One region of the Streptomyces castrisilvae genome, then DNA from elsewhere that is predicted to be linked to it. Evidence: riboswitches for the same ligand, from Rfam matches in the RefSeq annotation. Region 1 holds a riboswitch; each other region holds the start of a gene.

Evidence for each region. Region 1 has a riboswitch for cobalamin ahead of P8A18_RS31730 (CbtB domain-containing protein). Riboswitches for the same ligand answer to the same signal wherever they lie in the genome.
Region 2: linked by a shared signal. The riboswitch ahead of metE (5-methyltetrahydropteroyltriglutamate--homocysteine S-methyltransferase) and the one ahead of P8A18_RS31730 (CbtB domain-containing protein) in region 1 are both predicted to bind cobalamin.
Region 3: linked by a shared signal. The riboswitch ahead of P8A18_RS23395 (ribonucleoside-diphosphate reductase subunit alpha) and the one ahead of P8A18_RS31730 (CbtB domain-containing protein) in region 1 are both predicted to bind cobalamin.

What each region holds. Positions count from the first base shown of each region.
Region 1 covers NZ_CP120997.1:7,332,249-7,342,640, forward strand. The annotation lists gene P8A18_RS31720 (dihydrolipoyl dehydrogenase family protein) at 1-1,409, shown strand, start outside; gene P8A18_RS31725 (histidine phosphatase family protein) at 1,435-2,046, opposite strand; adenosylcobalamin (AdoCbl) riboswitch at 2,159-2,307, shown strand; gene P8A18_RS31730 (CbtB domain-containing protein) at 2,310-2,525, shown strand; gene P8A18_RS31735 (CbtA family protein) at 2,554-3,330, shown strand; gene P8A18_RS31740 (GNAT family N-acetyltransferase) at 3,405-3,923, opposite strand; gene P8A18_RS31745 (tetratricopeptide repeat protein) at 4,237-4,593, opposite strand; gene P8A18_RS31750 (pirin family protein) at 4,752-5,717, shown strand; partial or broken gene P8A18_RS34470 (IS5/IS1182 family transposase) at 6,334-6,695, shown strand; gene P8A18_RS31755 (hypothetical protein) at 6,803-7,375, shown strand; gene P8A18_RS31760 (hypothetical protein) at 7,406-7,582, shown strand; gene P8A18_RS31765 (NACHT domain-containing protein) at 7,716-10,392, shown strand, end outside.
Region 2 covers NZ_CP120997.1:428,615-439,006, reverse strand. The annotation lists gene metE (5-methyltetrahydropteroyltriglutamate--homocysteine S-methyltransferase) at 1-1,711, opposite strand, end outside; cobalamin riboswitch at 1,873-2,088, opposite strand; gene P8A18_RS01680 (phosphopantetheine-binding protein) at 2,626-2,865, shown strand; gene P8A18_RS01675 (siderophore-interacting protein) at 2,862-3,755, shown strand; gene P8A18_RS01670 (ABC transporter substrate-binding protein) at 3,854-4,855, shown strand; gene P8A18_RS01665 (FecCD family ABC transporter permease) at 4,852-5,874, shown strand; gene P8A18_RS01660 (FecCD family ABC transporter permease) at 5,871-6,866, shown strand; gene P8A18_RS01655 (ABC transporter ATP-binding protein) at 6,863-7,648, shown strand; gene P8A18_RS01650 (non-ribosomal peptide synthetase) at 7,650-10,392, shown strand, end outside.
Region 3 covers NZ_CP120997.1:5,344,044-5,354,435, reverse strand. The annotation lists gene nagB (glucosamine-6-phosphate deaminase) at 1-425, shown strand, start outside; gene P8A18_RS23430 (glycoside hydrolase family 3 protein) at 490-2,025, opposite strand; gene P8A18_RS23425 (carbohydrate ABC transporter permease) at 2,035-2,898, opposite strand; gene P8A18_RS23420 (carbohydrate ABC transporter permease) at 2,895-3,908, opposite strand; gene P8A18_RS23415 (sugar ABC transporter substrate-binding protein) at 4,020-5,321, opposite strand; gene P8A18_RS23410 (GntR family transcriptional regulator) at 5,605-6,375, shown strand; gene P8A18_RS23405 (DUF3311 domain-containing protein) at 6,661-6,873, shown strand; gene mctP (monocarboxylate uptake permease MctP) at 6,870-8,498, shown strand; adenosylcobalamin-variant (AdoCbl-variant) riboswitch at 8,577-8,675, shown strand; gene P8A18_RS23395 (ribonucleoside-diphosphate reductase subunit alpha) at 8,827-10,392, shown strand, end outside.

The sequences.
Region 1 (10,392 bases):
ACGACGTCGTGGTCATCGGTGCGGGTCCGGTGGGTGAGAACGTGGCGGACCGGGCGCGGGCCGCCGGGCTGAGCGCCGCCGTCGTCGAGTCCGAGCTGATCGGCGGCGAGTGCTCCTACTGGGCCTGCATGCCCAGCAAGGCCCTGCTGCGCCCGGTCGTCGCCCGAGCGGACGCCCGCCGCGTCCCCGGCCTCAGCGGCGCCGTGCAGGGGCCGCTCGACTCCGCCGCCGTCCTCGCCCACCGCGACGACTACGCCTCGCACTGGAAGGACGACGGCCAGGTCGCCTGGCTCGACGGGATCGGGGCCGCCGTCTTCCGCGGCCACGGCCGGCTGACCGGACCCAAGGAGGTCACCGTCACCGCGCCCGACGGCACGGAACACCGCCTCACCGCCCGGCACGCCGTCGCCGTCTGCACGGGCACCCGGGCCGTGGTCCCCGGCCTGCCCGGGGTCGAGGACGCCCGCCCCTGGACCAGCCGTGAGGCGACGAGCGCCAAGGCGGTGCCCGGCCGGCTCGTCGTCGTCGGCGGGGGAGTCGTCGGCGTGGAGATGGCGACGGTGTGGGCCGCCCTCGGCTCCGAGGTGACCATGCTGGTGCGCGGCAAGGGGCTGCTCCCCCGAATGGAGCCATTCGCGGGCGAGCTGGTCGCGGAGGCGCTGACCGAGGCCGGCGCCGACATCCGTACGGGCGTGTCGGCCACCTCCGTCCGCCGTGCGGGCCCGGACGGTCCGGTCACCGTGGGACTCGACAACGGCGAGAGCGTCGAGGCCGACGAGGTCCTCTTCGCCACCGGCCGCGCCCCGCGCACCGACGACCTCGGCCTGGAGACGGTCGGCCTGGAACCCGGCTCGTGGCTCACCGTGGACGACAGCTGCCTGGTCGAGGACACGGACTGGCTCTACGCGGTCGGCGACGTGAACCACCGGGCGCTCCTGACCCACCAGGGCAAATACCAGGCACGCATCGCGGGCGCCGCGATCGCCGCCCGCGCCCAGGGGACGCCGCTGGACACCGGCCGCTGGGGCGCCCACGCGGCGACCGCCGACCACGCGGCCGTCCCGCAGGTCGTCTTCACCGACCCGGAGGCCGCCTCGGTGGGCCTCACCCTGGCCGAGGCGGAAGAGGCCGGTCACCGGGTCCGTGCCGTCGACTTCGACCTCGGGTCCGTGGCCGGGGCCGGGCTCTACGCGGACGGCTACCGGGGCCGCGCCCGCATGATCGTGGACCTCGACCGCGAAGTCCTGCTGGGCGTCACGTTCGTCGGCCCCGGCATCGGTGAACTCCTCCACTCGGCGACGACGGCCGTCGTGGGCGAGATCCCCATCGCCCGGCTCTGGCACGCGGTGCCGGCCTACCCGACGATCAGCGAGGTCTGGCTCCGGCTGCTGGAGACCTACCGGGGCTGACGAGCCGCGTGAGGCGTGTCGTGTGTCAGCCGGCCCGCTCCGGTGCGAGCGGCCGGCCGCAGCGCAGGTTCCACCGCCCCGAGCGGCCGCTGAGTTCCGTCAGGGTCAACGGGGCGACATCGAGCCGCCAGAACGCCTGGGGCGGCAGTGCCAGCGCGTGGACCAGCGCCGCCCGCACCAGGGACGGCTCGGCGACGGCCAGCACCCGGCCGTCGCCTCCCCCGCCCCCGTCGCCGCTCCCGCCGCCGTCGTGCAGTGAGTCGAGCCAGGCGCCCGCTCTGGCGCACAGGCCGAGCAACGACTCGCCGCCGTGCGGGGCGGCGGCGGGGTCCGCCAGCCAGGCCGCCACCGCTTCCGGTTCGCGCGTACTCACCGCGTCCAGCCGGGCACCCGCCCACCGCCCCAACGCCCATTCGGCCAGGGCGGGTTCGCCGTCCGACCGGAGCCTGAGGGCCTCGGCGGTCAGGGCGCACCGCTGGGACGGCCCGTGCACGGCGCGGTCCGCGGCGGGCACCTGAGGGGCGGCGAGCCGCGCCGCCTCGACGCCGGAGGCGTCGAGCGCGGAGTCACCGGCGAACCGGGCCTCGCGCAGCGCCGCGTTCATCGCCGGTGAGATCAACATCACCCGTACCGTCATACCCGCCCTCAACTCCCCGAACAGTGGCCACACGGCCAAGCACACCATGGCATCCGGGGCCTTCGGGCGGTCCGGACGGGCCATGGCGGACGTCCGTGTCCAGGGGGTATGGTCTCGGCGACATGACGAGGGTGTGACGGAAGTCCGGTGAGAATCCGGCACGGTCGCGCCACTGTGTACCCGCACGCCCGCGGGAAGTCAGACCCAGCACCTTCGTCTCAGGCACCACGATCGGGACGCGTGTTCCCACAGGAGGTTCTGCCATGGCGCAGACTGCTGCCCCCGCCACCGGCGCATCCGCCATCACCCCCATCTCCCTGAAGGCCCTTGCCCCTTGGGCGGTCTTCTTCGGCATTCTCATGCTGGTCCTGCTCTACTTCGTCGGCGCCGAGCAGGGTGCCACGGCCGTCATCTCGGGCGAAGGCGTGCACGAGTGGGTCCACGACGGCCGCCACCTCCTCGGTTTCCCCTGCCACTGACCTGCCTGCTGATCCAGGGGAATCCCTCATGAACTCCATATCTGTCAGAGCCCTGCTGGTCCGCGGCATGCTGGCCGGACTGGTCGCGGGTGCGCTCGCGATGCTCGTCGCGTACTTCCTCGGCGAGTCCCGGGTGGACGCCGCCATCGCGCTCGAAGAGGCCGCCCACAGCGGCCACGGCCACGACCACGGCGCCGCCGAGGAACTCGTCAGCCGGAGCATGCAGTCCACCGCGGGCCTGGCCACCGGTGTACTCGTGTTCGGCGTGGCCATCGGCGGCATCGCCGCGCTCGTCTTCTGCTACGCCCTCGGCCGGATGGGCCGGTTCGGCCCGCGGGCCACGGCCGCGCTGATCGCGGGTGCGGCCCTGCTGAGCGTGTACATCGTGCCGTTCCTGAAGTACCCGGCCAACCCGCCGGCCGTCGGCAACCCCGACACCATCGGCAAACGCACCGTGCTGTTCTTCCTCATGGTCGCCCTCAGTGTGCTGCTCGCCGTCGCCGCGGTCATCATCGGCAAGCGGCTCGCGCCCCGCCTGGGCAACTGGAACGCGACGGTCGTGGCGGCAGCCGGCTATGTGCTGCTGATCGCCCTCGCCTATGTGTTCCTGCCGTCGTTCAACGAGGTCGGCGCGGACTTCCCGGCCACGCTGCTGTGGCAGTTCCGGCTGGCCACCCTCGCGGTGCAGGTCACCCTCTGGACCACGTTCGGCCTTCTCTTCGGCCACCTCACCGAACGGCTGCTGGCGCCGAGGGCCGAGGCACTGCCCGGCGCCCGTGGCCGGGCGGCCACGGCTGTGGGATGAGCCTCGCCCCTCTGCCGTTACCCACACGCGCGACGGGCGGAGCCCGCCGGACCGATCCGGCGGGCTCCGCCCGTTCACTCATCCCCGTCGTCGTCACCCCAGTCGACGAGGTAGTACTTCACCGACGCGTCCTCGGCCACCAGGCGCATGCCTGCCGCCGCCATGACGCGCTGAGAAGCGATGTTGTCGGCGTCGGCGTCCCCGAGCACCTGGGCGACACCCTGGTCCCGGGCGAACCGGAGCAGTGCCCGGAGCGCCTCGGAGGCGTACCCCTTGCCGCGCGCCGACTCCACGAGCCCGTAGCCGATGGTGACGCTTCCCCGCTCGTCCGGCGCCCGGTGGAACCCGACCCCGCCGATGACCGCACCGTCCTCGCGCAGCCGTATCTCGTACAAGCCGAACGGGCTGGGGTCGCCGACCCCCTCGCACGTGGTGAGGAAGCGCATGGCTGCCCCCTTGTCACCGGGAGAGGGGTAGCCGAGGGCCCAGCGCACGCCTGCGGGAGCGCTACCGGCGACCACGTGTTCGGCGTCGGTGACGCTCATCGCGTGCAACAGCAGACGGGAGGTTCCGAGATCGTCGTCCATGGACATGTGGACTATCACGGGCGGTTGGGACCGGGCACGCGAATATAGCGGCCGCTACCGGCGACTACGCGCCCCGGCCATGACCGCGCCCACCGAGGACTACGCGTACGGGCGAGTGGCCGGGATATCCGCGGCTGCATGTCCGGGCGAGTGGCCGGGATATCCGCGGCTACATGGTCCGGGCGAGTGGCCGGGATATCCGCGGCTGCATGTCCGGGCGAGTGGCCGGGATACCCGCGGCTACATGGTCCGGGCCAGTGGCCGCGACACCCGCGGCCACGTGTCCGGAGCCGTAGCCCATGACCACCGTTATCTGCGACTACGCGTCCCCGCCCGGTCCGAAGTCGCCGGACAGCGCGGCGGCCAGCCGCAACTGCGTGTCCGCCTCGGCCTGGCGCCCCTGCCGCTCCAGCGTGCGGCCGAGCATCAGCCGCGCGTAGTGCTCCACGGGGTCGCGCTCCAGCACCGCCCGCAGCTCCGTCTCGGCCCGCGCGAGGCGTGCGGAGTGGTAGTAGGCCCGCGCCAGCAGCAGCCGGGGCGCGACCTGCTCCGGAACCTCCGCGACTAGGCCGCCCAGGATGCGGGCGGCGGTCATGTACTCCTTCGCGTCGAAGAAGAACCCCGCTCGCTCCCAGCGCTCGGCGGCGGTGCCGAACTCGTAGTAGCTGTCGCTCATGTGCCCTCCTCGGTCGAGCGGTCGCAGGCCGGCCCCCCGGGCCGTTCCCGCAGGTGCTCGGTACGGTCCACACAACACCCGCAGGTCGTTGAACATTCCACTACTTCTTCGGCGTGGGTATCACCCGCGCCCACCCGGGGCGGAATAGGTTGAGGGCCATGAGCAATCTCGATCGCCAGGCCGTCCCCTCCGTCTGCGGAGGACGGGGCTTCGTCGTCGCCGAACCGGTACGTGAACTCCTCGCCCCGCGCCATGTGCGCCTCGGCGAGTCCACCGAGGTCCGCAGACTGCTGCCCAACCTGGGGCGCCGCATGGTCGGGGCCTGGGCCTTCGTCGACCACTACGGCCCCGACGACATCGCCGACGAACCCGGCATGCAGGTGCCGCCCCACCCCCACATGGGCCTCCAGACCGTCAGCTGGCTGCACGAGGGCGAGGTTCTGCACCGTGACAGCCTCGGCAGCCTCCAGACGGTGCGCCCGCGCGAACTCGGCCTGATGACCTCCGGCCGGGCGATCAGCCACTCCGAGGAGAGCCCCAAGCAGCACGCCGCCCTGCTGCACGGCGCCCAGCTCTGGGTGGCGCTGCCCGACGCGCACCGCTCGGTCGAGCCGCACTTCCAGCACCACAGCGACCTGCCCACCGTCACCGCCCCGGGCCTCACAGCCACCGTCATCCTCGGCGAACTGGACGGCGCCGTCTCGCCCGGCACGGCCTACACCCCCATCGTCGGCGCCGACCTCACTCTGAACCGGGGCACCGAGGCCCGTCTGCCGCTGGACCCCGACTTCGAGTACGCCGTGCTGTCGATGTCCGGCGAGACCGAGGTCGACGGCGTCCCGGTGCTGCCCGGCTCGATGCTCTACCTCGGCTGCGGACGCACGGAACTCCCGCTGCGCGCCGAGTCCGACGCCGCCGTGATGCTCCTGGGCGGCGAGCCCTTCGAGGAGGAGCTGATCATGTGGTGGAACTTCGTGGGCAGGACCCAGGACGAGATCGCGCGGGCCCGCGAGGACTGGATGAACGGCAACCGCTTCGGCACGGTCCACGGCTACGACGGCCCGCCCCTCCAGGCTCCCGCCCTGCCCGATGTGCCGTTGAAGCCGCGGGGGCGGGTGCGCTGATCTGCGGTTCTTCGCTTGCGCGGAGTGTGGCTTCCTTTTCGGAGGTGAGCCGTGTGGGGGTAGGCGTGCAAGCAAGGCCGAGACCGCTCTGGGCGGCGCTTGGGGCTGGGCGGCGCTATCTCATCTGTGCCAGCGTGTTTCCGCGTCTGCCAGGACGGATGCTGACTTAATGCTGACTTTCCTGATGAGGTGTCAGTTGAGACCGATCGCCGACCGGGGTGCTAGCTCTGGGCGCTCCCCGGTGAGCGTGGCTGCGGCCCAGCAATGTCAGGCGCTTGCTCCTCGGGCTGTCATAGTTGCCACGGTGCGCGCCCAGGAGGCGGCGTGAGGAACCCGGTTCGGGTGCGCGGGGAAACCTCACCGAAACCCTGACGCGGTTGTGCATGGAGAAGTCGAGCACGGCGCTGGCGGCGGCGGGGGCCGGCCGGGAGCTGGGGCAGCAGAGGGAGAGCAAGCCCAGCCACCTTGAGGGCCGCCCCGTAAGCGCCGTGTTGACTCCTCCCAGCGATTCTGTGAGTTGAGAGGGCTCTCACGCTGGCCCTCGCCCCCCGCCCGTCTCTGTGTGGGCTCGTGCGGTCGCCCATGGCCTCGGTGACGAACTTGTCCCGGCGCCGCCGTGTTGCCGATCGACCGCAATGCCGCCGACAGGCCGTACTGCTCGGAGAAGAAGCACCACAGGATGAACGTGCAGGTCCTCGCGGATCCCGCCGGTCGCCTGATCTGGGCCTTGGACGCGCTACCAGGAGACGTGCGCGATCTGACCGCGGACCGGACCCACCACATTCCCGCCGTTCTCGCCGCCAACGACATCAAGTTCTGGGCGGAAAGAGGCGGATCAAGGCGCACGACCTGCTGTTGGCGTCCCGTGCCGAGGCAAGATCCTGCGCGGCTGGCGTCTACTACGGAAGCTCCCCCTGCAGCACCACCCGGATCACTGCCGTCCTCCGTGCCGTCGTCGCTCTAGAAGTCGCCACCTGATCAAGATGGAAGGGGCTCACTGTGTCAGCGGCGTCGCCTAGGCTGGATGTGCTGCTGGATGTGCTGATCAGAGCCGTAGAACAGGGGCTGGGCGTATGAGTGGGGCAGTGCAGGCCGACGGGCGCTACCTGTACGAGCGGCTCGATGAGAAGACGTTTCAGCGACTGTGCAATGCGCTGCTGGCTCACAACTTTCCTGAGACGCGCTGCTATCCGGTCGGACACTCCGACGGGGGACGTGATGCCACCCGTGAGGTGGACGGAAAGCTGGTCGTCTACCAGGTGAAGTGGACCAGCAAGGCGCAGCAGAAGCCGGCGGCCTGGCTGAACGAAGCAATCGCGGGCGAAGCCGACAACATTCGACGGCTCGTCAGGGAAGGCGCTAGGGCCTACTATCTGATGACCTCGGTCACCGGGACAGCCGTGCCGAAACGCGGATCAATGGACAGGCTGGACGATCTTCTCGACAAGCACGCAGAAGACTTGGGTATTCCTATCCACGTGTGGTGGCGTGCCGATATCGACGCGCGCGTGGATGCGGCCCCCGACGCGCTCAAATGGGCTTACTCCGACATGCTGGCCGGTCATGACCTGGTCCACTACCTCATCCATGGTGCGAAAGCGCAGGCGCACGATCACGCGCTTCGCAAGCTCGCTATGAACGTGATCGCCACGCAGTAGGAAGACGATGCGAAGGTCAAGTTCAAGCAGGTGGAACTCACCTCACACCGCCTGGAAGACCTGTTCATCGACGTCGAAGCCGTCCGTGTGGCAGTGCCCAACAACATCGTTGGTCGCATATCCGTGCAGCCCGACAGCGCCGGCCTGGGCGGAGCTGCAAGCTACCTTAATGAACACACGTCAGCCATTCACCTTGATCAGAGGTGAGCCCGGGCAGGGCAAGTCCACCCTCGGACAGTACGTGTGCCAGCTCCATCGTGCCGCCTACCTGGGGGAAGCAATCCCGAATGGCGCACCAGCCGCCAGGGAGCCAGGCGGGGACCCGCGTCTGCCTTTGCGGGTGGACTTGCACGACTACGCGGCCTGGCTCGCGGGGATAGATCCTTTCGATACCGCCGTCCAAAAGCCTCGCGCGACGCTCCGCCGCGAGGGGACTCTGGAGGAGTTTCTCGCACACGTGCTCACGGTTCATAGCGGCGGTCTGTCGGCGACAGCGGTCGAGGTCGCCGGTATTCTCGAGCGCCTGCCCGTACTCATCGTCCTGGACGGTCTGGACGAAGTAGCACGGGCGCAGACCCGCGAACGTGTCGTCGAGGAGATCGATCGCTTCACCGCCCGGCTGCGTACCGCCTTCGACGCACAGCTGGTCGTCACCACCCGTCCCAATGTTGGCGGCCTGGCCGAGCCCACCCCCGACCGCTTCGAAATGATCGCCCTGGACCGGCTCAGTGACAGTCTGCGTACCACCTATCTGCACAAGTGGGTGGATGCCAGGTCCATCTCGGAGAAAGAACACCGTAATCTGGAGCGCATTTTCCATCAGCGCTCGGCCGAACCGCATATCGCTCAGCTCGCCAACAACCCCATGCAGCTGACGATCCTGCTCTCCCTGATGTACAAGCGTGACAATTCGGTCCCGGCTAACCGAACCGACCTCTACACCTCGTACATGGAGACGTTCCTCGACCGGGAAGCCGCGAAGACACCGGCGGTGAACGAACACCGCACCGACCTTGAGGAAGTGACCGCCTTCCTCGGGTGGCAGCTGCAAGCTGATGCGGAGAAGGAAAGCGGCAACGGCCAGCTGCCCATCCGGGAGCTGAAGCGCCTGATCCTGAACTACCTCTTCAGCGTGGACAAGAACATCACCCTCGTTGACGACCTCTTCACCGGCGTCACCGACCGCGTGTGGGCACTGGCAAGCAAGACGCAAGGAACCTTCGAGTTTGACGTTCAGCCTCTGCGCGAGTACTTCGCCGCGCGCTACATGTACGAGTTCGCCGGCGCCGACGATCGTACCTTCGACCGCTCCGAGATCCTGCGTCACCTCGTACGCCGGAGCTACTGGCTGAACACCAGCCGCTTCTTCGCCGGCTTCGCACGGCCCAACGAGCTCGCTGGGCTGGTGGAAGCCTTGGAAGAAGAGCGCGACGAAGGCGCCCGGCCGAGACAGCTACGGCTTTCTGCCTGGGTACTCCTGGCCGACGGGGTTTTCAGCGGCCGGTCCAAGACCCAGAACCGGGCCGCGGACATGTTCCTGGATGACCTAAGCGTCCGTTTCATCCACGAAGCCCTGACGCAACAGGACGATCTTCCCGTCCCCACACTCGACCGCGGCGCAAAGTACCTTGCCGACAAACTCCTCGACCTCGTCAGCGAGGCCCCCGCATCGCAGGCCACCCCGGAGCGGCTGGATCTTGCCGTCTACCTTCTTGACGACGCAGATGCCTTCTACGAGTGGTGGCACCCCCACATGCAGCGTGCCATGGGAAGCGGCCACGAGACCGCATGGCTGCGGACAGGCATCGCCTTTCACAGCGCCGGCCGACTCACGCCACAAGAGACCACCCGTCTCGCCCTTGCCGATGACCTCGCGGCTGCTGCTGCCCTCGATGCCGGCCTGACACCCGCTCCAGGTTCCCAGCAGGAACATCGCATGATCCAGGCCGTGCTCAACGGGCATGCAAGTGATCTGCCGTGTTCCGCTTCAACCTTCGCCGCCAGCTTGATGCGCGTACTTCGGCCGCAGAACTTCCTCAGAATGGCGGACAATGCTGCTGCCCACCTGCTCGCGGTCGTTGGCCATCTGGCTGCGGACGTTGACGCCCAGCAGCGCCAAAGGGGATTCAAGCGCCTCAAAGAACGCGATCCGCGCTTCGCCGGCCTTCAGACCGCACTGAAATTTCAGAAGGGTCAGAGCCGCACTACCTCTCCCTGGAGCAATACCGCACGCGTCCTCACCACTCTCTTCGGCCCCTCATGGCTGGCCGCAGAAATCACGGTGATCGGCGCTGCTGCAGCGAACTACACCACGGGTGGGGATCTCACCCCCGGCTCGCAACCTCTGGGGCCGGCCCTCGACCACGGCCGTCTCCTGGCCGAACTCCGGCGCAACCGCACCGATGCCTCCTGGTGGAGCGAACAACACGGCGCCCATTCCGATCCGCTGACGCGTGCAACATGGCTGCTCGGCCTGTTCGCGGTCGCCGAGGAGCATGTGGTCAACCAGTACCTGCCGCTCATGAACGCCACCCTCAACGCTCTGCCCGAGAACATGCGGCAGGCTCTCCTGATGAGCTCCAGTCGTATAGGCCTCACCATCGCCCGGCCCTTGAGCCACGATACGTTGCTAGCGGCAGCCGCACTCTCCCCCGCTATGGCCGTCGCTATATCCCACTACGCACACCGACCTGATCGGGTGCCATTCGAGGGGCGCGACATTCCTGGTCTCTCCACTGAGACCTTGACAGATATGGCCCTATTCTCTGCCGCCGCCTGGCCGGTACACATGCCGCTTATGGCCCGCACACTCAATGATCATCGCAACTTCGACTTCTCCGTGCTCCAGACATTCAAGGCGCTTGGCCCCAAGAGCGAAATTAACGCCACCAGAGTCGTCTTTCCCTCGGAGGTCGCTGCCACCATCCTCAGCTCTCCATTTGATTATCCGATGTCGATTGTGGATGCGGCAGCTACATCTGGCGGCCGTGTTGCCACGATGTATCTTGCCGATGTGG
Region 2 (10,392 bases), 6.9 Mb from region 1:
CCGGGCCGGTGAGCATGCCCTTGACCGGGCGGTCGGTGAGCGACTGGGCGTAGAAGGTCCAGCGCACCGTCATGGGCGCGGGGCGCGAGATGTCGCCCGCGAGGACGGGCGGGCGGACGTAGCGGGTGCCGTAGGACTGGACCCAGCCGTGCTGGGTGGCCAGGTAGCCGGTCAGCTGCTCGGCGAAGTACTGCACCATGTCGTTGCGTTCGGGCTCGCCGTGCACCAGGACGTCGATGCCGGTCTTCTCCTGGAAGGCGATGACCTCGCCGATCTCGGCCCGGATGCGTTCCTCGTAACCGGCGGTGCCGATGCGTCCGGCGCGCAGGTCGGCACGGGCGGTGCGCAGTTCGCCGGTCTGCGGGAAGGAGCCGATGGTCGTCGTCGGCAGCAGCGGCAGCCCGAGGTGGGCGCGCTGGGCGGCGGCGCGTTCGCCGTACGGCTGGGAGCGGCGGCCGTCCGCCTCGGTGACGGCGGCGGCCCTGGCCCGCACCGCCGGGTCCCGGGTGAGGGGGGAGCCGGCGCGGGAGGCGTGGGCGGCGCGATTGGCGGCGATCTCGGAGGCCACCGCCTCGGTGCCCAGGGCCAGCCCCTTCGCCAGGGTCACCACCTCGTCGGTCTTCTGCCGGGCGAAGGCGAGCCAGCGGAGGATCTCCGGGTCGATGTCCTTCTCCGGCGCGGTGTCCAGCGGGACGTGCAGCAGGGAGCAGGACGCGGCGACGTCGACCCGGCCGGCGAGACCGAGGAGCGTGGCGAGGGTCGCGAGGGACTTCTCGTAGTCGTTGATCCAGATGTTGCGGCCGTTGACGACGCCCGCGACGAGCCGCTTGCCGGGGAGCCCGCCGACGGCTGCGAGGTCCTCCAGGTTGGCCGCGGCGGCGCCGGTGAAGTCGAGCGCCAGACCCTCGACGGGGGCCTTCGCCAGGACCGGGAGCGCCTCGCCGAGCCGGTCGAAGTAGGAGGCGACGAGCAGCTGGGGCCGGTCGGTGAGGGCGCCGAGGCCGCGGTAGGCGCGGGCGGCGGCGTTCAGCTCGGCCGGGGTGCGGTCCTGGACGAGGGCGGGCTCGTCCAGCTGCACCCACCGCGCTCCGGCGGCGCGCAGGTCGGCGAGCACCTCCGCGTACACCGGGAGCAGCCGGTCGAGCAGGGTGAGCGGTTCGAAGCCGGCGGCCACCCCGGGGGCGGGCTTGGCCAGCAGGAGATAGGTGACGGGACCGACGAGCACGGGCCGGGCGGTGTGCCCGAGCGCGAGGGCCTCGGTCAGCTCGGTGACCTGCTTGGTGGAGTCGGCGCTGAAGACGGTGTCGGGGCCGAGCTCGGGGACCAGGTAGTGGTAGTTCGTGTCGAACCACTTGGTCATCTCCAGCGGGGCCACGTCCTGGGTCCCGCGCGCCATGGCGAAGTACCCGTCGAGCGCGTCGGACGCGACGGCCTCGCGGTGCCGGTCCGGGACGGCCCCGACCATGACGCTGGTGTCCAGGACGTGGTCGTAGTACGAGAAGTCACCGGTCGGCACCTCGTGGACGCCGGCGCCGGCCAGCTGCCGCCAGTTGGACCGGCGCAGCTCTGCCGCCGTCTCCCGGAGGGCGTCGGCGGTGACCCGGCCCTTCCAGTAACCCTCGATCGCCTTCTTCAGCTCCCGGTCCGGGCCCTGCCGGGGGTAGCCGTACACGGTGGCCTGCGCTGCCGCGGCTGCGGGCTTGGATGTCACGGAAATCTCCTTCGCGAGATGACTCCTGAACATCCCGGGACGGGACACGGACGCGAAGGGATGACGAACCGGACGGGCCCCTGGCACACACGGTGCGGGTTCTTCGTCAGGTACGCACGCCGACCCGCCCACGAGGTCACCGGGATTTCCGCGTACGAGGGGTCGTACGCGGGCAACGGGCAGGTCTTCGGACTCGCGGGCGCATCCGCCAGGGACGGATTCCTACTGGCCGTCGCTTCCCGGATCGGACGGATCCAGTGCGTATGACGGCGGTCGTTCCCACTCACCGCTGCGGGGCAGTCCCGGATTCCCACCGGGTTCCCTCTTACGACGCGCCTGTCTGGCGGACAGGGCGAACCAGCTGCGCCGCCAGCCTACGGGGTCGCGGACCGTGCGTGGCGCCCCGGCTCACATACCGGGACGGAAACCGCGCGGGAGGGGTGGGGCCGGGGTGTGGCCCTTCACGCGGCCCGGCCTCCTGCGCTAGGTTAAGTGAGGGTAGCCTAAGTTCCCAGTGCCCGACTGCCTGAACTCCGGGCGAAGGATGTCCGGTTGGCGGAAGAGGTGTCTGTGCCGCGCAAGTCGATGTTAGGTTAGCCTTGCCTGGGCTTTAGGGGGGACTTCGTGTGGGCGTGGAAGGTGAGGGGCGGTGGCCCGGCGGTCGAGGCCGTCCGCACGGCTGATCGTGACGCCGGCAGCCTCTGAACCCTGTGGGTCCCGAAGCGTGTGCCCCGAAGTCGCCGTCCGCCCGCCGTGAGCCGCTCCGCGCTCCCGGCGGGACGGGCCGCGCCCACCGCCACCGGCGAAAACCCTCTCCCCGCCCGGCCGTTCGCGTTGCCCGCCGCCGGGCCCGTACCCACCGCACCACCGCTCCGACCCACCCGTCGGTGCCCACCCCCCGAAGGAGTCGTCCGATGAGCCAGACCTTGTCGCCCGAGCGTGTCCGGGCCGACATCGCGGAACTGCTGGGCTGTGAGCCCGCCGAGATCGCACCCGAGGAGAATCTCGTCGACCTCGGGCTCGACTCGATGCGCATCATGGTCCTGGTCGAGCGCTGGCGGGCGGCAGGGGCGACCACGCTGGAGTTCCCCGACCTCTTCGAGCTGCCCGAACTCGGCCACTGGCAGGCGCTGCTGGCGGGTGAGGCAGCGTGAGCCGCACCGACCAGCGGGACCGGTACCTGGAGCGGATCGCCGAGGTGCGGGCCGGCCTGCACGCCGAGAAGGTCGGCTACCCGATCGGCATCCGGGAGGCCGAGGTCGTGCGTACGTCCACGGTCGGCACGGGGCTGCTGCGGGTGACCCTGGGCGGGGCGGGCACCGAGGGGTTCGAGGCCCACGCGCCCGACGAGCACGTCAAGCTGATCTTCCCGGAGGCGGACGGCACCCTGCGCCTGCCCGAGCGCAACGGGGCGATGCTGCGCTGGCCGAGGCCGGTGCCCACCTCGCGCGAGTACACCGTGCGCCGCTACGACCCCGCCACGGGCGAGCTCGACATCGACATCGCCGCACATGAGGGCGGTCTCGCCTCCGACTGGGCCCGCAAGGTGCAGCCCGGCGACACCATGCACATCGCGGGGCCGCCCGGCGGGCTGATCGTCCCGCACAGCTACGGCCGCTACCTGCTCGTCGGCGATCTCACCGCGCTGCCCGCCATCGCGCGGTGGCTGGAGGAACTGCCCCGGGCCGCCAGGGGCTGGGCGTTCATCGAAGTCGCGGACGCCGGCGAGGAGATCGGACTGACCGCGCCCGAGGGCGTCGAGGTGCAGTGGCTGCACCGCGACGGCCGCCCGGCCGGCTCCGGTGACGCGCTCTCGCGTGCCGCCATGGCGGTCACCGTGCCCGAGGGGGAGCGGGCGTATGTCTGGGTCGCGGGGGAGGCGGGGCAGATCAAGCCGCTGCGCCGCTGGGTCCGTGACGAACTGCGCCTGGAGAAGGCCGACTACGACATCACCGGCTACTGGAAGCGCGGCGTCGCGGACTTCGACGAGGACGACCACGACCACAGTCACAGTCACGACCACGACCACAGTCACGACCACTGAAAGAAACCGGCCGGACCGGGTGGTGGGCCACCCGCGAGTTGTCCTGCCGAAAGGCCATCAACTAAGGTGAGCCTTACCTAAGTAGCAAGGAGTTCGGAATGTCCATACGCAGATCGTCCGGTCTGGTCGGCGCCCTCGCGCTGGCCCTCGTTCTGGCCGGATGCGGGTCATCCTCCGACGGCGGGTCCGACTCCGCCTCGGAGAAGAGCAGGACCCGGGTGTTCACCGCGGACAACGGCAAGATCACCATCCCGGTGAACCCGAAGCGTGTGGTGGCCACCGGGTACGCCGTACCCGCCCTCATCGAGGCCGACGCACCGCTGGTCGGCATCTCCTCGTGGAAGCGCGGCGAGCCGATGATGACCAAGGAGGACCTCGCCACCTACAACAAGCTCACGAAGATCGCGGGTGAGCAGGCGGCCGAGACCAACTACGAGGCCGTCGCCGAGGCCGAGCCCGACCTGATCGTCATCGGTGTGCCGGCGCCCGTCCTCGGTGACATCGACATCAAGCGGCTGGAGTCCATCGCCCCCGTCGTCGCGATCGGCCCGAGCCTGCCGTCCGCCTGGCGCGACCTCTCGCGCAAGCAGGCCGACGCCGCGGGCGCCATCAAGCAGTTCGACGCCCAGAAGAAGACCTACGACACCAAGGCCGCCGAACTGGCCGCCAAGTACAAGGACGTGCTGCCGAAGCTCAACCTCGGCCACGTCGGCGCGTACGGTGACGCCGCCAAGGGCACCTTCCAGCGCGAGTTCGGCGGTTCGTGGGGCACCAACATCGCCCAGGACCTCGGCGCGAAGTACTACGGCAAGGTCAAGAAGGCCGGCTCCGGTTCGAGCGCGGTCAGCGAATACCCCTCCATCGAGGAGCTTCCCGACGCCTTCCGCGAGGCCGACGCCCTGACCTACTCTGTCGACGCCGACGGCAGCGTCCCGAAGTCCGTCCAGTACGTCCTGGACTCCAAGCTCTGGAAGAACCTGCCCGCCGTCAAGGCCGGCAAGACCTACCCGCTCCGTTACACCGAGGCCGCCACCTACGGCGAGGCCCTGATGACCCTGGACGCGATCGACAAGTCGCTCGCTCCGCTGCTGAACCGGTGACCGTCGCGGGCCGCGCGTCCAAGACGGCGGGAAACCGGCGGGCCGTCCCGCAGACCGCCCTGCTCGTCGGCGGACTGGTACTGCTGGCAGCTCTCGCCGTAATCAGCATGGGCGTCGGGGCCCGCCACGTCGCCCCCGGCGAAGTGGTACGCGCACTCTTCGACTACCGGGGCACCGACGACCACGTCATCGTCCGCGACGTGCGGGCACCGCGTGCGATGCTCGCCGTCGCCGTCGGTGCCGCGCTCGCCGTAGCGGGCGCGCTCATCCAGACGCTCGCCCGCAACCCGCTGGCCGAGCCCGGCATCCTCGGGGTCACCGCGGGCGCCGGGTTCGCCGTCACCATCGGCTCCGCGCTCGGCATGGCCGGCGGCCAGGCGGGCGAACTGGGCTTCGCGATCACCGGTTCCGTGATCGCGGCGCTCATGGTCGCCGCGGTCGGCCGCCGCTCGCCCCTGCGCCTCGTACTCACGGGGGTGGCGCTGACCGCGGTGCTGAACGGCGTCGCCCTCGGCATGCGGCTGATGCTCCCCGACGTCTTCGACGTCTACCGGTTCTGGTCGGTGGGAACACTCGCCGGACGCGAACAGGCCTCCCTGGCCCTTCCGCTGACCGCGATAGCCGTCTCGCTGGCCGGTGCGCTGCTGCTGAGCCGGGCACTGAACGCCCTGACGCTCGGCGAGAACGTGGCACACACCCTCGGGGCCAACGTCGGCCGGGTACGCGTCGCCACCCTCGTCCTCATCACCGTGCTCAGCGGTGCGGCGACGGCGGTGGCGGGGCCGATCCTCTTCGTCGGGCTCATCGTGCCGCACCTGGTACGCAGACCCGCCGCCGGATCGGTGCCCTGGCTGATCGCCTACACCATGGTGCTCGGCCCGGTCCTGCTGCTCATCGCCGACATGGCCTCCCGCGTGCTGCTGCCCACCGGCGAGGTGCCGGTGGCCATCGTGACCGCGTTCCTCGGCGGCCCCATGCTGATCTGGGCGGTCCGTCGCTACGGGGCGGGGTCACTGTGAACGTGCTGAAATTCCACGTGGAACGCCGCACGGCGGTGCTCGTCGTCGTGCTCGTCGCCCTGATGCTCGGCCTCGGCCTGCTCGGACTGTGCTACGGGGCGTCATGGTCCTCGCCCAGCCGGGTGTTCGCCGTCCTCACCGGCTCCGAGCACTCCGTGGTGATCCGGGACTGGCGGCTGCCGCGGGTGCTGGCCGGCCTGGTCTTCGGCGCCGCGCTCGGCGTCGCGGGCGCCATCTTCCAGAACCTCACCCGCAACCCCATGGGCAGCCCCGACGTCATCGGCCTGGACGCCGGCGCCTACACGGGCGCCCTGGTCGCCATCACCGTACTGTCGGGCACCTCCGCACAGCTCGCCGTCGGCTCCGTGCTCGGCGGCCTGATCGTCGCTGCCGCCATCTACCTGCTGTCGCTCGAACACGGCTTCTCGGGACTGCGGCTGGTCGTCATCGGTATCGCCATCAACGCGATGGTGACCGCGATCAACTCGTGGATCGTGCTGCGCGCCGAGCTGGAGGTGGCGATCGCCGCCGTCGGCTGGAGCGCGGGCTCGCTCAACGGCGTGGGCTGGGACGACCTCGGCATCCCGTTCACCGTGATCGCCGTCCTGCTGATGCTCATGACCACCCGGGCCCACGCCATGCACCAGGCGGCGCTCGGGGACCCGATCGCCGTCACGACCGGCGTCGGACTCGACCGGCTGCGGCTGCTGATGGTCCTGGTCGGCGTCGGCTGCACCGCCACGGTGACCGCCGTGGCCGGACCCATCGCCTTCATCGCGCTGGCCGCCCCGCAGATCGGCCGCCGGCTCGCGGGCGCCGCCGGAGTACCCCTGCTCCCCGCCGCACTGACCGGGGCGGTGCTCCTCCAGGGCGCCGACCTGCTGGCCCAGATGCTGCTGGCACCCGTCGCACTGCCCGTGGGCGTCGTGAGCACCGCGATCGGCGGTTGCTACCTGATCTGGCTGCTGACCAAGGAGGTGAGGCGCGCGTGACCGCACGCCTGACAGCGCGGGACATCACCCTGCGCTACGGAGACCGGGTCGTGTCCACCCGGCTGAACCTGGACATCCCCGACGGCGCGTTCACCGCCATCGTCGGCCCGAACGCCTGCGGGAAGTCCACCCTCCTGAGCGCGCTGGTACGGCTGCTGCGCCCGCACGCCGGCCAGGTGGAGTTCGACGGCCGCGAGGTCGGCGGCTTCGCCACCAAGGCGCTGGCCAAACACCTCGGCTTCCTGCCGCAGGACCCGATGGCCCCCGAGGACATCAAGGTCCGCCAGCTCGTCGGCCGGGGACGCTTCCCCCACCAGTCGATGCTGGCCCTGTGGTCGCCCGAGGACCAGAAGGCCGTCGACGGCGCGATGGCCGCCGCCGGCGTCGCCGACCTGGGCGAGCGACCGGTGCAGGAACTGTCCGGCGGACAGCGCCAACGGGTCTGGATGGCCATGGTGCTCGCCCAGGAGACGCCCTACCTGCTCCTGGACGAACCCACCTCGTTCCTCGACATCACCCACCAGTACCAACTGCTCGGCCTGCTCGCCAGGCTGCGCAACGAGGGCCGCACCGTCGTCGCGGTCCTGCACGACATCAACCAGGCATGCCGGTTCGCCGACCACCTGGTCGCCATGAAGGCCGGAACCGTGGTCGCCGAGGGCGACCCCGGGGACATCGTGGACGCCACGCTGATCAAGGACGTGTTCGACCTGCCCAGCGTCGTCGTCCCGGACCCGGTGACCGGCACTCCCATGGTCGTCCCCACACTTCAAGGAGAGTAAGTTGAGCACCGCGAGCGTGTCCTCGGACGGCCTCCTGCCTCTGACCGGCGCCCAGTCGGGCATCTGGAACGCCCAGCGCATCGAACCCGACTCGCCGTACTACGTCGTCGGCGACGTGGTGGAGATATCCGGCGGCGAACCGGTCGACGTGGACGCCCTCGCACAAGCGGTCCGGGCCACCACCGAGGAGGCCGAGAGCCTGCGGCTCAGGGTGTACGACACCCCGGACGGGCCGCGCCAGACGGTCAGCGGTGACCCCGTCCCGCTGCCGCCCCTGGCCGACGTCAGCGCCGAGGCCGACCCCGCCGCTGCCGCCCAGGCACTCGTCGACGCCGAACGGGCCCGGCTCGCCGAGGCCTGCCGGGGCATGACGGACCGCCCGCTCTGCTCACGTACCGTCATCAAACTCTCCGACCGCGAGGTCTGGTACACCCAGCTCGGCCACCACCTCGTCTTCGACGGCTACACCGCCGCCCTGCTCGCCCGCCGCACCGCCGCCCACTACACCGCCCTGGTACGCGGCACCGAGCCGCCGCCCTCCACCTTCGGCGCGTTCGCCCGGCTGGTCGCCGACGACCTGGCCTACCGTGAGAGCGAGGGGGCCGCCGAGGACCGCGCGTACTGGGTCGAGCGGTTCACCCCGCTGCCCGACGTCGGCGACCACGAAGGCCCCGGCACCGCCGGCGCGCCGGACCGCACCCTCACCGCCCGCGCCGTCCTCACCCCCGAGGAGACCGCCCGGCTGCGCGCCTTCGCCGACGGCGAGGGCGTCACCTGGGGCGAGGCACTGATCGCCGGCTACGCGGCGTTCCTGCACCGCATGCTGGGCCGCACCGACGTGGTGTTCGCCCTGCCCCTGATGTGCCGGGCCGGATCGGCCGCGCTGCGCACCCCCTCCATGGCGGTCAACGTGCTGCCGCTGCGGGTGGGCGTGCGCGGCGGCGACGGGCTCGGCGAGCTGAGCCGGCGGGTCGCCACCGCCATGCGCGAGATGCGCGACCACCAGCGCTACCGGGGCGAGGACCTGCCCCGTGACCTCGGCGTGCCCGGCGCGGGCGCGCTGCTGCACGGACGCGGCATCAACCTCAAGGCGTTCGACCTGGCGCTCGACTTCGCCGGGTCGGCCGGCGTGATGCGCAACGTCGCGGGCGGGCCGCCCGAGGACATGGGCCTGAGCGTCCTGCCGACCCGGGACGGCGGGCTGCTCCTCGGCTTCGAGGTCGACGCCCGCGCCAAGGACCAGGCCGCTGTCGACAGCCTGATGAGCGGACTGCGCGCCCTGCTGACCGGGCTGACCGACGGCCTGCCCGTTGGCCGCATCGCACTGGCCGACGACATCGACGGGCTGCTCGCGCAGTGGAGCCCGCCCGCCCTGCCCGGCACACCGGCCGACGTGCCGTCCGCGTTCGACGCGATGGTCGCGGCGGGCCCCGGAAACACCGCTCTGGTCTGCGGCGACGAACGCCTGACCGCCGCCGCGCTGGCCGACCGGGTGCACCGGCTGGCCCGCGCCCTGCGCGCCCGGGGCATCGGCGCCGAGGACATCGTGGCGCTCGCCCTGCCGCGCTCGGCCGACGCCGTGGTCGCCCTGCTCGCGGTGCTGGACGCGGGCGCCGCGTTCCTCCCGCTGGACGCCGCACACCCGCCCGAGCGGCTGCGCGAACTCATCGAGGACACCCGCCCCGCACTCGTCCTCACCGACGGAATGGTCGACGGACTGCCCTGGAAGACCTTCCTGGACGAGGCCGCCGGCCTGTCCGGCGCACCCCTGACGGCCGCCGAACTCGCCCGGCCCCGCCACCCCGAACACCTCGCCTACGTCATCCACACCTCCGGCTCGACCGGGCGCCCCAAGGGCGTCCTGGGACGCACCGGAGGACTCGCCGCCCTGCTGCACCACCAGCGGGCCACGGTCGTCGCGGAGGCCGAGCGGGCCACGGGCCGCAGGCTGCGCGCCGCCCACACCTACTCCTTCGCCTTCGACTCCGCCTTCGAGCACCTCGTCTGGCTGCTGTGCGGGCACGAACTGCACGTCTACGACACCGAGACCGCCCGCGACGCCGACGCCCTGCTCGCCGCGTACGCCCGCGACGGCATCGACATCGTGGACACCACCCCCTCCATGGCCACCCCGCTCATCGACGCCGGCCTGCTCGACCTGCCGCCCGCGATGCTGCTCCTGGGCGGCGAGGCCACCCCGCCCGCGCTGTGGCGCCGCGTCGCCGCGTCGGGGATCACCGCGCGCAACATGTACGGGCCCACCGAGGCGACCGTCGACAGCACCACCGCGCTCATCGACGCCGGCGAACCGACCATCGGCCACCCGCTGGCCGGCACCCGGATCTACGTCCTGGACAACGCGCTGCGGCCGGTGCCCCAGGGCACGGCCGGCGAACTGTACCTGGCGGGACCCCACCTGGCGCGCGGCTACCTCGGCCGGCCGGACGCGAGCGCCGAACGCTTCGTCGCCGACCCCTTCGGCGCCCCCGGCGAGCGGATGTACCGCACCGGGGACCTGGCCCGCTGGGTGCCCGGCCGCGGCCTGGAGTACGGCGGCCGCGGCGACGGACAGGTCAAGATCCGCGGCCACCGGGTGGAGACCGGAGAGGTCGAGGAGGCGCTCGCCGCCCTGCCCGGCGTCACCGCGGCCGCCGCCCGGGTCCTCTCGTCCCGGCTCATCGGCTACATCGTGTCCGCCTCCGTCACCGCGGACGAGGCACGCGACCGGCTGGCCGAGCGGCTGC
Region 3 (10,392 bases), 2.0 Mb from region 1:
CCGAGGCCGGCGGGGTGGACCTCCAGCTGCTCGGCATCGGTACCGACGGGCACATCGGCTTCAACGAGCCGTGCTCCTCGCTCGCCTCCCGTACCCGGATCAAGACGCTCACCGAGCAGACCCGGGTCGACAACGCGCGCTTCTTCGACAACGACATCGACCAGGTGCCGCACCACGTCATCACCCAGGGCATCGGCACGATCCTGGAGGCCCGCCACCCGATCCTGCTCGCGACGGGCGAGGGCAAGGCGGACGCGGTGGCCGCGACGGTCGAGGGGCCGATCGCCTCGGTCGTGCCCGCCTCCGCGCTCCAGCTGCACCCGCACGCGACGGTGGTGGTCGACGAGGCCGCCGCGTCGAAGCTGAAGCTGGCGGACTACTTCCGCGCCACGTTCGCGGCGAAGCCGGCCTGGCAGGGGCTGTAGCTTCCCGCGGTACGCGAGAGGGCCGGGGCACCTTGGTGGTGTCCCGGCCCTCTCTTCGGTACGGCTACCGCGCGGCGATGATCTCCGCCGCCGCCTGGCCGCAGACCCTGGCGGCGCCGTGGGTGGCGATGTGCAGGGCCCCCCGGGGCTCGGCCTGGGGGACGCCCATCTCGACCACGACCGTGTCCGGGCGCGCCGCGATCAGGGCGTCCAGGGCCTCGGTCATCCACGCGTGGCGGTGCGCGTCGCGGACCACCGCGACGATGCGCCGCTCCCCCGCCGCCCGCAGCGCCGCCTCGGCCGGGGCCTGGGACTCGCTGTCGTACGTGTCGGTCCCGGTGCCCGGCACCAGCCGGGTCAGCTCGGCCGCGAGGCCCCACGGGGTCTCGTCGCCGACCGCGATGTTCGCGACCGGGGTGAAGGCGGCCACGTAGGCCGGACCGGTGAGCGGCTCGGCCGTACCGGTCACGCGCACCGCGCGGCGGGCGGCGACCAGGCCGACGTCCGAGGCGACGCCCTCGCTCTGCGCGGTGCCGGGCGCGGTCCCCTCCTGCGCTGCCGCGCCCGGCTCCCGGACAGCCCCCCTGGCCTCCCGCGTCCAGGACGCGAGGGCCCGTACCCGGGCAGCGGCGTCGGCGAGCCGCTCCTCGGGAAGTTCACCGGCGCGCACCGCCGCGACCAGCGCGTCCCGCAGCCGCAGCACGGTGCTGTCGTCGTCGAGCCCGCCGCCGACGCACAGCGCGTCGGCGCCGGCCGCGACGGCGAGCACCGAGCCGCGCTCGATCCCGTACGTCGAGGCGATGGCCTGCATCTCCACGGCGTCGGTGACGATGAGCCCCTCGTATCCCAGCTCCTCGCGCAGCAGACCGGTCAGGATCTGCGGGCTGAGCGTCGCCGGGCGGTGCGGGTCGAGTGCGGGCAGCAGGATGTGCGCGCTCATCACCGACTTGGAGCCGGCCGCGATGGCCGCCCGGAACGGCACCAGTTCCCGGGCGTGCAGGGTCTGGAGGTCGACGTCGATGCGCGGCAGCGCGTGGTGCGAGTCGACCGCGGTGTCGCCGTGCCCCGGGAAGTGCTTGGTGCAGGCGGCGACGCCGGCGGCCTGGAGGCCCTCGACGTACGCGGCGGTGTGCCGGGCGACCAGCTGGGGGTCGGCGCCGAAGGAGCGGACGCCGATGACCGGGTTGCCCGGGTTGGAGTTGACGTCCGCGGACGGGGCCCAGTTGAGGTTGACCCCGCACTCGGCGAGCCGGCGGCCCAGCTCGTGGGCGACGGCCCGGGTCAGCCCGGTGTCGTCCACGGCGCCGAGCGCCAGGTTGCCGGGGAAGGACGAGCCCTGCCGCACCTCCAGACGGGTGACGTCGCCGCCCTCCTCGTCGATCGCGACGAGCACGTCGTCACGCTCGGCCCTGAGCTGGGCGGTGAGCGCGGCGAGCTGCTCGGGCGTCTCGATGTTGCGGCCGAACAGGCCGACGGAGGACAGGCCTTCGCCGACCCGGCGCAGCAGCCACTCCGGCGCGGTGGTGCCGGTGAAGCCGGGCTGCAGGACGGCCAGCGCGTCGCGGGTGACGGTGTCCGTGGTGGATATGAGGGTGGTCATGGGGCGGCGTTATCCCTTCACGGCGCCGGAGGTGAGGCCCGCGGCCATCTTCTTCTGCACGAACATGAAGAAGATGACGACCGGAAGAGCGATCATGGTCGACGCCGCCATGAGGGCACCGTAGTCCGTACCGCGCTCACTGGTGAACGTCATCAGCCACACGTTGAGCGTGTACTTGGAGTTGTCGTTGATCAGGATGTAGGCGAAGAGGTACTCGTTCCACGCGTTGACCAGCGCGAAGATCGACGCGGCCGCGAGGCCCGGGGCGAGCAGCGGCAGGATCACGCGGCGGAAGGCGCCGAAGCGGGTGCAGCCGTCCACCATGGCGGACTCCTCCAGCTCCACCGGGATGTTCACCACGAAGCCGCGGATCATGATCGTCGCGAACGGCAGTGTGGAGACCAGGTAGACGACGATCAGGCTCCAGTACTCGTCGATGCCGCCCATGGCGTTGAGCTGGGCGTAGATCGGGATGAGCATCGCCGTCGGCGGGAGCATCTGGACCAGGATCATGATGAGGAGCAGGGGCTTGCGGCCGAAGAAGCGGAACCGGCCGATGGCCAGGGCCGCCAGGGTGGCGATGATCATGCCGCCGACCACGGCGGTGATGGAGACGATCAGGCTGGACTGGACGGCGGTGCCGAAGTTCGGCTGCTGCGTGGCCTTGACGAAGTTGTCGAAGGTGATCGACGAGGGCCACAGGGTCTGGTCGTACGAGCGGATCTCCCGGCTGGGCCGCAGGGCGCTGATCACCAGCCAGTAGACCGGGAAGACCATGACCAGGGCGATGCCGAGGCCGAGGATGTTCAGGCCGACCCGGGAATTCTTGCGGTCCGGGCGCAGGACCTGTGGTGTGTCGGTCGTGGTGCTCATTCGACCTCTCCCGTCTTCATGAGCTGGCGCAGGTAGTACACGGCCACGGCGGACAGCAGGATCACCGTGATCAGGGCGATGGCGGTGCCCTGGCTGAAGGAGGTGGACTCGAAGGCCTTGGAGTAGGAGTAGAGGCCGAGGGTCTCGTACTCGGGCTCGGGCTTGCTGCCGCGCAGCAGCCAGATCTGGCCGAAGACGTTGAAGTCCCAGATCACCGACAGCGTGGCGACCATGCTGAACACCGGCTTGATGACCGGCCACGTCACGTAGCGGAAGATGCCGAAGCTGCTGGCGCCGTCGAGGGAGGCGGCCTCCTCCAGTTCCTGGGGGACCTGGGTGAGGGCGGCGTACAGGGTGACGACGACGAAGGGGATGGCGCCCCAGACCACCAGCAGGGTGATGATCGCGAAGCCCTGGATCGGGTCCAGGTACCAGTTGTGGCCGAGCCAGTCCTCGCCGACGACCTTCGCGATGAGGGTGTTGATGAGGCCGTAGTCGGAGTCGGCCATGAACCGGAAGATCGAGGCGGCGACCATCAGCGGCATCGCCCAGGCGGCGATGAGGCAGAAGGTCAGGATGAGCCGCACCCAGTTGGACAGCCGGCGCATCAGCAGGGAGATCAGCAGGCCGATGCCCATGGTGAGCGTCACGCAGACGGCCATGAAGACGACGGTGCGGAAGGTCACCCACCAGAACTCGGAGTCCCCGAGGATGTTGGTGAACTGGTCGAAACCGACCCAGGGTGCGGGGTCGCCGCTCCACAGCTCGCGCCGGCCCATGTCCTGGAAGGACATGATGACGGTCTTGGCGAGCGGGTAGAGGTAGACGGCGGCGATCGCCACGATCGCCGGGAGGATCAGGAGGTAGGGGAGGAGTTCACCCTTCTTCCGCTTCCTCTTCTGCTTGAGGGGACCGTTGCCGCCCTGATCGGACAGTGGGCTCCCGTCCGCCTCGGGATCACGTGGTACGGGGACCGGTGGCCCGGCGGCCTTGGTATCGGCGGCAGTCACGTGGCTGACCTTCCATCGCGGGTCCGAGGCAGCCCCCGGAAAACACGGCGTTGCTGGTAAAGGAGCGGGGGCCCGGCACAGTGCCGGGCCCCCGCCTGGCGATCAGAAGGCTCAGGCCTTCTTGTTGATCAGTGCGTCGATCTCGCTGTCGGCCTTCTTGGCCGCGTCGGCGACGGAGGTGCCCTTGAGGATCTTCAGGAGCATGTTCTCCAGAATCTCCTCCTTCTCGATCGAGGCCCAGCCCGGCGCGATCGGCGTGAACCAGGCGTCCGGCACCGCGTTGGCGATGGCGGCCGTCTCGGGCTTGGCCTTCAGCGGCTCAAGCTGCTTCTCGTTGTTCGGGAGGATGTTCTTCGACGCGAGGACGTCCATGGACTTCGCGTTGGTGAAGAGGGAGATCCACTCCTGGCCGAGGTCCTGGACCTTCGACTTGGAGATGGTGGCGAGGTCCGAGCCGCCGATGAAGGACGGGAGCGCCTTGCCGTTCGGGCCGGGCATACCGGCCGTGGCGATCTTGCCCTCGAGCTTCGGGTTGCCGTTGTCACCGCCGGTGACGCTGCCGGCCTCCCAGGCCTGGCCGTAGATGACCGCGGCCTTCTCGTTGGCCATGACGTTGGCGTGGTCCTGCTCGTCCTTCGTCTGGTCTGCCTTGTTGTACTTCTTGACCAGGTCGACGAAGTCCTGGATGCCCTTCTGCGCCTCGGGGGTCGAGAGGGTGGCCTTCCACTCCTTCGCGCCCTCGTCGTACTTGGCGATCTGGCCGCCCTCGGCCGCGACGTAGGACATGGCGGCGTACCAGTAACGGCCCGGGTAGTACAGGGACGAGGCGCGCTTGTCCTTCTTGGCGAGCTCGGCCTGGACCTTGTCCATGGCCTTGAGGAAGGACGCCTCGTCCTGCGGGAGGGTGTCGCTGCCGGTGCCGGCCTTCAGCATGTCCTTGTTGTAGACCGCCAGACGGGCACTGGCGTAGTACGGGACACAGTAGATCTTGCCCTCGTAGGAGCAGGTGTCCTTCAGACCCTTGATCCAGGTGTCCGAGTTCTCGTACTTGGCGGTGTCGATCTCGCCGAGCGCGCCGTTGAGGATGTACTGCATGGTCTCGGTGTTGCCGAGCTCGACAACATCCGGGAACTTGTCGCCACCGAGGGAGGTGTCGAGCTTCTTGACCTTGTCCGCCCAGCCCTGGTACTGGACCTTGACCTTGACGTTCGGGTACTTCTTCTTGAACTCGGCATTGACGTCCTTGACCAGTTCCGGCCAGGTCGACTGGGCCTCGCCCATGAGCCAGACAGTCAGGTCTTCCTTGCGGTCCTTCGGGTCCTTCGAGGACGAAGACTTGTCGTCCGAACCACACGCCGCAATGGAAACCAACATGCCCGCGACGCCGATCGCCGCGATGAGCTTGCGCTTCACGCCACCCTCCTCAGGGATGCTGCAACCCCCTCCCCCCACCGCGCGAAAACGTCGACGAGTACTGCTGGGGCTGGGACCTGGTCTTTAATGGTTTAGACCAGTACCGGGAGCTTGGCCTAGACCTTTAGGGGTGTCAAGGGTGTATAAGAAGTGCACTCGCGTCCGTTATAGGACCGACACCTGAGGGAGGGCGACGAGCCGTGACCGGACCGTGCCACCATGTGAGCCGCGACAGACGGAGGAGCCGGTGACGGCAGCAACGCAGCAGTCGGGAAGGCGGGCCATGGGCGCCGACGGGGGAAGTCCGGAGAACGAGACGGGCGCGGGCGCGGGTGCGCGTACCGCGCGCGTCCCTAAGTACTACCGGCTCAAGCGACATCTCCTCGACATGACGGACACCATGCCGCCGGGCACCCCCGTGCCCCCGGAGCGGACCCTGGCCGCCGAATTCGACACCTCGCGCACCACCGTGCGCCAGGCGCTCCAGGAACTGGTCGTCGAGGGCCGGCTGGAACGCATCCAGGGCAAGGGCACCTTCGTCGCCAAGCCGAAGGTCTCCCAGGCCCTGCAACTCACCTCGTACACCGAGGACATGAGGGCCCAGGGACTCGAACCGACCTCGCAGCTCCTGGACATCGGCTATGTCACCGCCGACGACACGCTCGCCGGGCTGCTCGACATCAGCGCGGGCGGCCGGGTCCTGCGGATCGAGCGCCTGCGCCTGGCGAGCGGCGAGCCGATGGCCATCGAGACCACGCACCTGTCGGCCAAGCGCTTCCCGGCGCTGCGCCGTTCGCTGGTGAAGTACACCTCGCTCTACACGGCGCTGTCCGAGGTGTACGACGTCCGGCTGGCCGAGGCCGAGGAGACCATCGAGACCTCGCTCGCCACCCCGCGCGAGGCCGGACTGCTCGGCACGGACGTGGGCCTGCCGATGCTCATGCTGTCCCGGCACTCGCTGGACGAACAGGGCGAACCGGTCGAGTGGGTGCGCTCGGTCTACCGCGGCGACCGCTACAAGTTCGTGGCCCGCCTCAAGCGGCCACTGGACTGACCCTCCGCACGAATGTGCGCGCCCAACAGCCCCTCGGACCCGCCGCCGAGGGGCTGTTGGGCGTTCCACGCCCCTCAGCCGCGCACCGGCGCGGGGACGTTCGGCGCAATCGTGATCATCCGGCCGGCCCGACGCCGATTTTGCCGGACCGCAATGCGGACAGGGGGTGACGCTGGCCAGAACCCTCCCTTAGATTTCGTGCGCGTTGCACCAGGTGATCAGCGAGGGGACGGAGTCGCCGCCATGCCGGAAGAACCAGAAGAAAAGCCACCCACGGTCACACCGATGAGGGTGGTCATCGCGCTCTGTCTCATCGCGCCGTTCGTGGCGATGCTCTGGGTGAGTTCGTACGCGAAGATCGACCCGACCTTCATCGGCATTCCGTTCTTCTACTGGTACCAGATGCTGTGGGTGCTGATCTCGACCGCCCTCACCATGATCGCGTACAAGCTGTGGCAGCGTGACCAGCGCGCCCGCAAGGGGGGTGCGTCGGCATGAAGGACGGCGTGAACGGCGTCGCGCTCGGCGTCTTCATCTTCTTCTTCCTGGCCGTCACGGTCATCGGCTTCATGGCCGCCCGCTGGCGCAAGGCCGAGAACGAGGCAAGTCTCGACGAATGGGGCCTGGGCGGACGGTCGTTCGGCACCTGGGTCACCTGGTTCCTGCTCGGCGGCGACCTCTACACCGCGTACACCTTCGTCGCCGTCCCGGCGGCGATCTACGCGGCGGGCGCGGCCGGCTTCTTCGCGGTCCCCTACACCATCCTGGTGTACCCGCTGATCTTCACTTTCCTGCCGCGCCTGTGGTCGGTCTCGCACAAGCACGGCTACGTCACCACCTCGGACTTCGTCCGCGGCCGCTTCGGCTCGAAGGGGCTCTCGCTGGCGGTCGCCGTCACCGGCATCCTCGCCACGATGCCCTACATCGCGCTCCAGCTCGTCGGCATCCAGGCGGTGCTGGACGTGATGGGCGTCGGCGGCGGCGAGAACACCAACTGGTTCGTCAAGGACCTGCCGCTGCTGATCGCGTTCGCGGTCCTCGCCGCGTACACGTACTCCTCCGGGCTGCGCGCGCCGGCGCTGATCGCGTTCGTCAAGGACGGGCTGATCTACCTGGTCATCGCCGTGGCGATCATCTACATCCCGATCAAGCTCGGCGGCTTCGACGACATCTTCGCCGCCGCCCAGGACAAGTTCGCCGGGCCGCCCGGCGGGAAGCCGACCGGCGCGCTCGCCCCGGGCGCGGCGGGCCACTGGGGTTACGCCACCCTGGCGCTCGGCTCCGCGCTGGCGCTCTTCATGTACCCGCACTCCATCACGGCGACCCTCTCCAGCCGCAGCCGTGAGGTGATCCGCCGCAACACCACGATCCTGCCGCTGTACTCGCTGATGCTGGGCCTGCTCGCGCTGCTCGGCTTCATGGCGATCGCCGCCGGCGTCAAGGTGGACAACGGCCAGCTGGCCATCCCGCAGCTGTTCGAGAACATGTTCCCCGACTGGTTCGCGGGCGTGGCGTTCGCCGCCATCGGCATCGGCGCGCTGGTGCCGGCCGCGATCATGTCGATCGCCGCGGCGAATCTCTTCACCCGCAACATCTACAAGGACTTCCTGAAGCCCGACGCGACCCCCGAGCAGGAGACCAAGGTCTCCAAGATGGTCTCGCTGCTGGTCAAGGTCGGCGCGCTCGCCTTCGTCCTGACCATGGACAAGACCGTCGCGATCAACTTCCAGCTGCTCGGCGGGATCTGGATCCTCCAGACGATGCCGGCCCTGGTCGGCGGTCTGTTCACCCGCTGGTTCCACCGCTGGGCGCTGCTCGCCGGCTGGGCGGTCGGCATGATCTACGGAACGGCCGCCGCCTACGGGGTCGCGAGCCCCACCCAGAAGCACTTCGGCGGGTCCTCCAAGGAGATCCCGGGTCTCGGTGAGATCGGCTACATCGGCCTCACGGCCTTCGTGCTCAACGTCGTCGTCACCGTGGTGCTGACCTTCGTCCTGAACGCCGTGAAGGCGCCCGCCGGGGAGGACGAGACCGCTCCGGGCGACTACACCGCGGACGCGGGCGACCCGGGCGTGAAGGCGGAGCTCCCGCCGGCCACGGCCGGGGCGCCGGGCGGTCACTGACCGCACAGTTTTACGTCACGCGACACAACATGTGGGGGCCGCCTCATCCGGCGGCCCCCACATGTATGCTCGTGCTCGCTGTCGCCGCAGGGAAATCCGGTGCGAATCCGGAACTGTCCCGCAACGGTGTGTTCGGTGTGCTTTTGCGCACCCGTAAGTCCGAGGACCTGCCGACAGCGCATCCGGCTCGACCGAACCGGGTGCCCAGACGTCCGGGCCTCGTGGATGGGCCGGTGGACGCCGCACGGAGTGCTGCCCCGACCGGGCCCGCGCCCGCCCGGCTGCCCCGCCCTCCGCCGGCCCAGAGCCGAGCGAGGGAGAGCACCACGTGACCATCGCGCCAGCCGATCCGGTCTCAGCGGCCGAATCAACGGGGACCATGAGCGACGGGCCAGGCACCGCACTGCTGCGGACCCTGACCGACCTCACCGCCGATCTGCCCGACACCGACCCGGGGCGCGTCGCCGCCGCGGCCCTGCGCGGCCGCAACGCCCGGTCGGACGAGGCGGAGCTGCGCTCGCTGGCCACCGAGGCCGCCGCGGGCCTCATCTCCGAGGACCCCGCCTACTCCCGGCTCGCCGCCCGCCTCCTCACCCGCTCCATCGCGGACGAGGCCGCCGGGCAGGGCTCGACGTCGTTCTCCGCCTCGGTCGCCGTGGGGCACCGCGAGGGCCTGATCGCGGACCGCACCGCCGAGTTCGTGACGCTGCACGCCGCGGCCCTGGACGCGCTGGTGGAGCGGTCCCTCACCGACGGCGCCGACGACCGCTTCGGCTACTTCGGGCTGCGCACCCTGCACAGCCGCTACCTGCTGCGCCACCCGCACACCCGCCAGGTCATCGAGACGCCGCAGCACTTCATGCTCCGGGTCGCCGCCGGGCTCGCCGAGGACAACTCCGAGCGCGCGCTCGACGAGGTCGCCTCGCTGTACGGGCTGATGAGCCGGCTGGACTACCTGCCCTCCTCCCCCACGCTCTTCAACTCCGGCACCCGCCACCCGCAGATGTCCTCCTGCTATCTGCTGGACTCGCCGCTGGACGAGCTGGACTCGATCTACGACCGCTACCACCAGGTGGCGCGCCTGTCGAAGCACGCGGGGGGCATCGGCCTCTCCTACTCCCGCATCCGCGCCCGCGGTTCGCTGATCCGCGGCACCAACGGGCACTCCAACGGCATCGTGCCGTTCCTGAAGACGCTCGACGCCTCCGTCGCCGCCGTCAACCAGGGCGGCCGGCGCAAGGGCGCGGCCGCCGTCTACCTGGAGACCTGGCACGCGGACATCGAGGAGTTCCTCGAACTGCGCGACAACACGGGCGAGGACCAGCGGCGTACGCACAACCTGAACCTGGCGCACTGGATCCCGGACGAGTTCATGCGCCGGGTCGACGCGGACTCCACCTGGTCGCTGTTCTCCCCGGCGGACGTGCCCGAGCTGACCGACCTGTGGGGCGACGACTTCGACGCCGCCTACCGGGCGGCCGAGGCGAAGGGCCTGGCCCGCAAGACCATGCCGGCCCGTGAGCTGTACGGCCGGATGATGCGGACCCTCGCGCAGACCGGCCAGGGCTGGATGACGTTCAAGGACGCCTCCAACCGGACCGCGAACCAGACCGCCGAGCCGGGCCGCGTCGTGCACTCCTCGAACCTGTGCACCGAGATCCTGGAGGTCACCGACGACGGCGAGACGGCCGTCTGCAACCTCGGCTCGGTCAATCTCGGCGCGTTCGTCACCGAGGGCACGATCGACTGGGAGCGTCTGGACGCCACCGTGCGCACCGCCGTGACCTTCCTCGACCGGGTCGTGGACATCAACTTCTACCCGACCGAGCAGGCCGGCCGTTCCAACGCCCGCTGGCGGCCGGTGGGCCTGGGCGCCATGGGCCTCCAGGACGTC